Regions from separate parts of the Sphingomonas sp. AC411 genome, predicted to be linked through region 1. Evidence: riboswitches for the same ligand, from Rfam matches in the RefSeq annotation. Region 1 holds a riboswitch; the other holds the start of a gene.
The links. Region 1 has a riboswitch for thiamine pyrophosphate ahead of AC0IX7_RS06710 (TonB-dependent receptor). Riboswitches for the same ligand answer to the same signal wherever they lie in the genome.

Region 1 (3,405 bases):
ATAGCCCTTGATGCGCTCGTCATTCATGAAGCTCGCATATTGCCGGCCGATATATTTCGACGCGACGCTGCCGAAGAAGCGGCCGTCGTCGTAGATCCCGCCGACGCCGAACTGGACGGTCGGGCTGGACACCGCGTGCTTGCCCCTGGTCGGCAGGAAGTCCGCGCCGACGGGCAGGTCGTCGTCGATCCGCGCGCGCAGATATTCGCCCGATAGGTACAGGCTGACACCCGCGACCGGGCGGTAGTCGATCTCCGCATCGACGCCGTACGAGGTCTGGCCACCGGCGTTGATCGTGGCGTTCACCTGCGCGCCGCCCTGGTCGAGCACGGTGGCGAGTTGGCGGTTGCGGAACTTGTAGTGGAAGCCGGTCAACGAGGCGGAGAGCTGTTCGCCGATGAACCGATAGCCGATCTCCTGCGAGACCGAATATTCGTTCTTGAGCGCGTTCGTCCCACGCACGACGACTTCGCCACCGAAATAGCTGTTGTAGAGCGTGAACTCGTTGGGGGTGCGGAAGTTGGTGGTGATGTTGGCGAACAGCTGCTGGCGGTCGTCGAGCCGGTAGTGGATCGCGGCGCGCGGCAATGCGGCGAAGCTGTCGTTGCGCACCTTGTCCTGCGGTCCGGGCAAATAGGTGCGGCCGTTGCGCAGGACGTTGACGCCCTTGAACCCGGCGTCGATCGTCAGCCGCGGCGTCAGCGCGATGCTGTCGGCGAGGAAGAAGCCCTTCGTCACGGTGACGGTGCGCTGGTTCTCATAGGCGAGCAGGCGGCCGTCGGCGGTGCGGATCGCTTTCGCGCGATAGCCCCAGCGGTCGAACGGCTGCCCATCGGCGTCAATCGACGTGTACGACTGGGTGACGCGATCGGTGCCATAATCGAACCAGAGCCCGGCGGTCAGCGTGTGCATGCCTGTCTTGAAGGTGAGCTTGCTGACGTTGCCGGTCCGCATCTGGTCGCCGGTATAGTTGCCGAGCACCGTGGCCACGCCGTCGACTGCGCCGGGCAGCGCGATCGGCTGGGCGAGTGCCTCGGTGCCGAGGAAATTGCCTTCGGTGGTCAGCTGCGTCCCGTAGGGCGAGTTGCCGTAACCGAACTGGAGATAGGTGGTGCTGTCGAGCGCAAGCCGATCGTTCAGCACGATATGCACCGGCGCGGAGGCGTAGAGGTTGCGGAACGGCGCGCGGTACAGCCGCCAATAGTTGGTGTTCCCTGCCGTGTAGCGCTCGTCGAAATTGAAATCGCGGCCCTGCGCATTCCACTCGGCGAGCGTCGGGCTCGGGTAGCTCGACGAGTTCGCGTCGTTGTACGAGAGTGCAAGGCTGGCGCGGTTGCCGGCGCCCCACTCGTTCAGGATCTTGGCGTCGATGTGCTGGCGCGTGTCGAAACCGGCACCCCGCCAATTGTCCGCGCGCGTGTTCGAATAGGACAGGAACGCCTTCAGCCCGGTGTTGCCGATCGTCCCGCTATCGATCCGGACGAACGCGCGCCGCGCCGCGTAGCTGCCGAGCGACAGGTCGACCAGCGCGCCGGGACGCGCCTTCGGATCGTCGAGCGATAGCGACAGTAAACCGCCTGCACCGCCGAGCGTCGGGGAGTCGATATCGACCGAGCCTTGGGCGAGCGAGATCCGCTTGAGGTTCTCGGGATCGGCGAACTGCGACGGATAGGCGTAATAATAGCCGATGTCGTTCTGCGGCGCGCCTTCCATCAGCACGCCGATCTCGTCCTGGCCGAGACCGCGCAGCGTCAGGCTGGAACTGGTCGACAGACCGTACGGATCGCTCGACGCGACGTTCGCGCCGGGCAGCAAAGTCACCAGCTGGAACGCGTTCAGGGTCGGCGCCTGCTTGACGATGAAGTCGGCGGAGATCGCACTCTGCGCGCGCGGCACCTTCTGGTCGGGGAGCAGCCCCGCCGGGTCCTGCTTGCCGACCACCCGGATCTCGGCGGGTTCGACCGGATCGGATACCTGCGCCCCGGCCGCCGAGGCCGCGAGCGTTGCCGAGATGAGCAGGGTCGCCCGCCCCAAGAGCCTGCGCTCGCGCCCGGCGGAAGTCACAACAGAACCAACACTGAAAAACGTCACGTCCACTCCAATCGGAGGGACAACGGGCCAGCCGCAGACCCTCCCTACGCCGGTATAAGCCGGATCAGGTTCAGCGGGTCATGGGCTGCAGCCCACCTCTCAGCCGCGCATCAGCGGCCCCCGGGGATTTCCGTCGCTTAGGCGCTCGACCGGCCGTTGGAAAGCGTCATCGCCACCGTCGCGCCAGCGTGTGCGGCGGCGATACGCACAGGCGGCGCTGGCTATGTGGCCGGAAACACGCCACGCCCTGCGGACCGCCAACAGCCTGGACGACCGCGCATGTGCTTTTCGGCGACTGCAAGCTTCGCTGCCTCCGGGGTACTCGCCACGATCGGCATAGCCACGTTGCGGCACGTCCGCGAGCCACGCGCGCTGCTCTTCGCATCGGTGCCTTTGTTGTTCGCCCTCCATCAATTCAGCGAAGGATTGGTGTGGCTGGCGTTGCACGGCGAACTGGGCAAGGTCGCGCTCGATCATGCCGTGCTGCTGTTCACGGTCTACGCGCTCGGTATCCTGCCGGTGCTGATGCCGGCCGCTGTGGCATTGATGGAGCCGCCCGGCTGGCGTCGCACTGCAATCGTCGGCCTGACGATCACCGGCGCGCTGGTCTGCCTGTGGGACATCGCCGGGCTCGTGTTGTTTCCAACCCAGGCTTTCATCGAACAGCACTCGATCGCGTATCTGAACGCGATGACGAGCAACATGATGGTGTCGGTCTTCTACATCCTGGCGACCTGCGGCGCGTTGCTGCTGTCGAGCCACCGTGTCGTCAGGACCTACGGCGTCGTCAACGTGATCGGGCTGACGATCGTCCATCTGGTCAAGGGCTACGCGTTCGCCTCGGTCTGGTGCTTCTACGCCGCCATCCTCAGCGTGATGCACTATTGGCAGTTCGATCGACGAAAGATCGATATCCGGACTCCCAACGGCGTCTCGGTGGCCGACCAGCCTTTCCTGCTCATCTGGCTGAGGCGCGCACGGTCACGGACTACGTCGCACGCCTGAGATGGAGACGTCGTCCCTCGGATCCGCCGTGCTGTGCCAACGCATGGTCTTTCGCCGTTTGCCGCCTTACGCTGCGCCCATGACCACGGTTCTTCGACGCGCGCGCACTCCGGTGATCCTGTTGGCCCTGTTGGGTACGCCGCTTGCGGCCCAGCGTGGTACGCCGCCAACCGAGCGGACGCGGTGGCAGGCGCAAGCCGCCCGCGTCACGATTACGCGCGACGATTGGGGAATTCCGCATATCGAGGGGCGATCGGATGCCGATGCGGTGTTCGGGCTTATCTATGCGCAGGCTGAGGATGATTTTCC
Region 2 (3,405 bases), 1.8 Mb from region 1:
CCGGCGAAGATCGCGCGGTTGGTGTCGGTCTGGTCGACGTCTTCCGCTAGGAACGTATCCGCCGGACTGTTCTGCTTCGCCGCGAAGTCGCGCACCTCCTGCGTGATCTTCATCGAGCAGAATTTTGGGCCGCACATCGAGCAGAAGTGGGCGGTCTTGGCGCCTTCTGCGGGGAGCGTCTGATCATGGTATTGTTCCGCCGTATCCGGGTCCAGCGAGAGGTTGAACTGGTCTCTCCAGCGGAACTCGAACCTTGCGCGGCTGAGCGCGTCGTCGCGCATCTGGGCGGCGGGGTGGCCTTTGGCGAGGTCGGCGGCGTGGGCTGCTAGCTTGTAGGTTACTACGCCGACTTTCACGTCGTCGCGGTCGGGGAGGCCGAGATGCTCCTTCGGCGTAACGTAGCAGAGCATCGCGGTGCCGTACCAGCCGATCATCGCGGCGCCGATACCACTCGTTATGTGGTCGTAGCCGGGGGCTATGTCCGTGGTGAGTGGCCCGAGCGTGTAGAAGGGCGCTTCGCCGCAGACTTCGAGTTGCTTGTCCATGTTCTCCTTGATCTTGTGCATGGGCACGTGGCCGGGGCCTTCGATCATGACCTGGACATCGCTCTTCCACGCGCGGTGGGTGAGTTCGCCGAGCGTGTAGAGTTCGCTGAACTGGGCTTCGTCGTTGGCGTCGGCGATGCTGCCGGGGCGCAGGCCGTCGCCGAGGCTGTAGGCGATGTCGTACGCCTTCATGATCTCGGTGATCTCGTCGAAGCGCTCGTAGAGGAAGCTCTCCTTGTGGTGGCTGAGGCACCATTTCGCCATGATCGAGCCGCCGCGCGAGACGATGCCGGTGACGCGTTTCGCGGTCATCGGGATGTAGGCGAGGCGGACGCCGGCGTGGATCGTGAAGTAATCGACGCCCTGTTCGGCCTGCTCGATGAGCGTGTCGCGGAAGATCTCCCAGGTGAGGTCCTCGGCGACCCCGCCGACCTTTTCGAGCGCCTGGTAGATCGGGACGGTGCCGATCGGGACCGGTGAATTGCGGAGGATCCATTCGCGGGTGTCGTGGATGTTGCGGCCGGTGCTGAGGTCCATGACCGTGTCCGCGCCCCAGCGGATCGACCAGACGAGCTTGTCGACTTCGGCGGCGACGTTGCTGGCGACCGCGGAGTTGCCGATGTTGGCGTTGATCTTGACGAGGAAGTTGCGGCCGATCGCCATCGGTTCGGATTCGGGGTGGTTGATGTTGTTGGGGATGATTGCGCGGCCGCGGGCGATCTCGTCGCGGACGAATTCGGGGGTTACGAAGTCGGGGATCTGGGCGCCGAAGCTTTCGCCGTCTCGAACGTAGTCTTTGAGCATGGCGCGGCCGAGGTTTTCTCGGGTGGCGACGTATTCCATTTCGGGGGTGATGATGCCGCGGCGGGCGTAGTGCATCTGGCTGACGTTGTGCCCGGGTTTGGCGCGGAGGGGCGTTTGATGCTGCCGGGGAATTGGGGGACGCCGCCGGAGCGATCTGGGCCGAGTTGGCCGTTGTCTTCGGGGCGGAGTTCTCGGGCTTCGTAGGATTCGACGTCGCCGCGAGCTTCGATCCAGGCGCGGCGGAGTTGGGGGAGGCCGGCGTTGATGTCGATTTGCGCGCGAGGGTCGGTGTAGGGGCCGCTGGTGTCGTAGACGCGTAACGGGGTTCGGAGCAGCTTGGGTCGAGGACGATCTCGCGCATGGCGACGCGGACGTCGGGGCTGGTCGGCACCGCGACGTGGATTTTCCGCGAGCCTCGGATCGGGCCGGTGGTTACGCCGATGTCTGCTGTCGGGGTGCGTGCTTCAAAATCGGCCATGCGCTTGCTCCTAAAGGTCTCGGAGCAAGGATTGCGGTTCTGTGGCGACCGCTCCTCCCTCCGCCGGTATCAACCGGATCAGGTTCAGCGGGTCGAAGGCTCCTGCCTTCCTCTCAAGCGCGGATTAGCGCTCCCCGGGGTGGGGTCAGCATAGGGGGATGGGGGTGGGGTGCAATGGGAAATTGGTGGTGTTGATCGGCGATGCACCTGCGCTTGGGGCACACCCTTCGACTTCGCTCAGGGCGAACGGGAGTGGGAGGTGGTGCCTTTGCGACCCTCCCCCGCCAGGGGGAGGTGGATGGCGATTGCCAGACGGAGGGGAGGTAAGAGATAACCTCTGTTGCGTGTCCTCCCCCTCCGTCACCTTCGGTGCCACCTCCCTGGCGGGGGAGGATTGAGGTTGTGCAGACAAAGGAAAAGGCCGCTGCCCTGGTTTGGGGCTGCGGCCTTTTCGACGTGTATTAGTAATCGCGTCCCCCTCCCCGTTCGTGCTGGGCGCAGTCGAAGCACCCTTGCACGTGGGGCTTACCCTTCGACTTCGCTCAGGGCGAACGGGGTGGAGGGTGCGCTACCTCAGAACCGGAAAGAAACGGTGCCGCGGAGGCTGTGCCAGCGGAACTGATCATCGCTGCGGCGGAAGGTGGTGCCGGCGGTGTTGGGCGCGAGCACGAACGGGTTGTTCGCCAGCAGCACCGGGCTGCCGGCGAGCGCGGTGCCGGCGGTGACCAGGACGCGGGCGTCGTTGTCCTTGTACTGGTGATAGGTGTATTCCATGCCGATCGAGATGTTCCGGGTCAGCTTCTGTTCGATGCCGCCGCCGCCGACATAGCCCCAGCGCTTGTTCGAGCCGGTGGCGGCGAACGCGTTGGCGGTGTTGGTGGTGAAGAACAGGTTGTCGATCTTGGCATAGCCGGCGCCGCCGGTGGCGTAGAACAGCGTGTTGCGCGCGGCGAGACCGGCGCGGACGCGGGCCGAAGCTTCCCATTTCAGCTTGCGGGCCATCGTGTAGCTGGCGGGCGTGGTCGAGAAGCCGGCGACGCTGTCGGTGATGTCGGACTTGCCGAATTCGCCGACCAAGCCGACCACGAACGGGCCGCTCTGCACGTCGAAGCCGGCGCGGCCGTAATAGGACCAGCCGTCATCGTCGTTGCGGCAGCCGTAATCGACGACGGCGGTGCGCGCGGAGCCGTTGCAGAAGCCCGGCGAGAAGGCGTTGGCGCCGGTGATGGTGTTGACGCTGTCGTTGAAATTGCCGTCGCCGTTGCGATCGAACAGGATCGACGAGCCGACGTCGTTGGGCTGGACGTCGTAACCGCCGGCCGCGCCGATATAGACGCCCGAGAACGGCTTGCTGTCACGGTCGGTGGTCATGTCCTGCGCGGCGGCGGGAACGGCAAAAATGCCCGCGGCGGCGAGACCGGCGAGCATGGTGAGCGTCGTGAAGTGTTTCATGGTCATTCCTCAAACAAGGATCGCGGCGCTCCTGAATGCGCCGCGATCCGAGGTTTCTGTTTCAGTCCGTGACGGCGATCATGCGTTGGCGCCGCTGCTCCGAAGTGCGTCGGTGCGGTTGTTGGT

Region 2: linked by a shared signal. The riboswitch ahead of thiC (phosphomethylpyrimidine synthase ThiC) and the one ahead of AC0IX7_RS06710 (TonB-dependent receptor) in region 1 are both predicted to bind thiamine pyrophosphate.

What each region holds. Positions count from the first base shown of each region.
Region 1 covers NZ_CEEDAQ010000001.1:1,310,075-1,313,479, forward strand. The annotation lists gene AC0IX7_RS06710 (TonB-dependent receptor) at 1-2,034, opposite strand, end outside; TPP riboswitch at 2,116-2,224, opposite strand; gene AC0IX7_RS06715 (DUF6629 family protein) at 2,371-3,096, shown strand; gene AC0IX7_RS06720 (penicillin acylase family protein) at 3,176-3,405, shown strand, end outside.
Region 2 covers NZ_CEEDAQ010000001.1:3,102,207-3,105,611, reverse strand. The annotation lists partial or broken gene thiC (phosphomethylpyrimidine synthase ThiC) at 1-1,827, opposite strand, end outside; TPP riboswitch at 1,866-1,975, opposite strand; gene AC0IX7_RS15905 (outer membrane protein) at 2,401-3,279, opposite strand; partial or broken gene AC0IX7_RS15900 (ferritin-like domain-containing protein) at 3,358-3,405, opposite strand, start outside.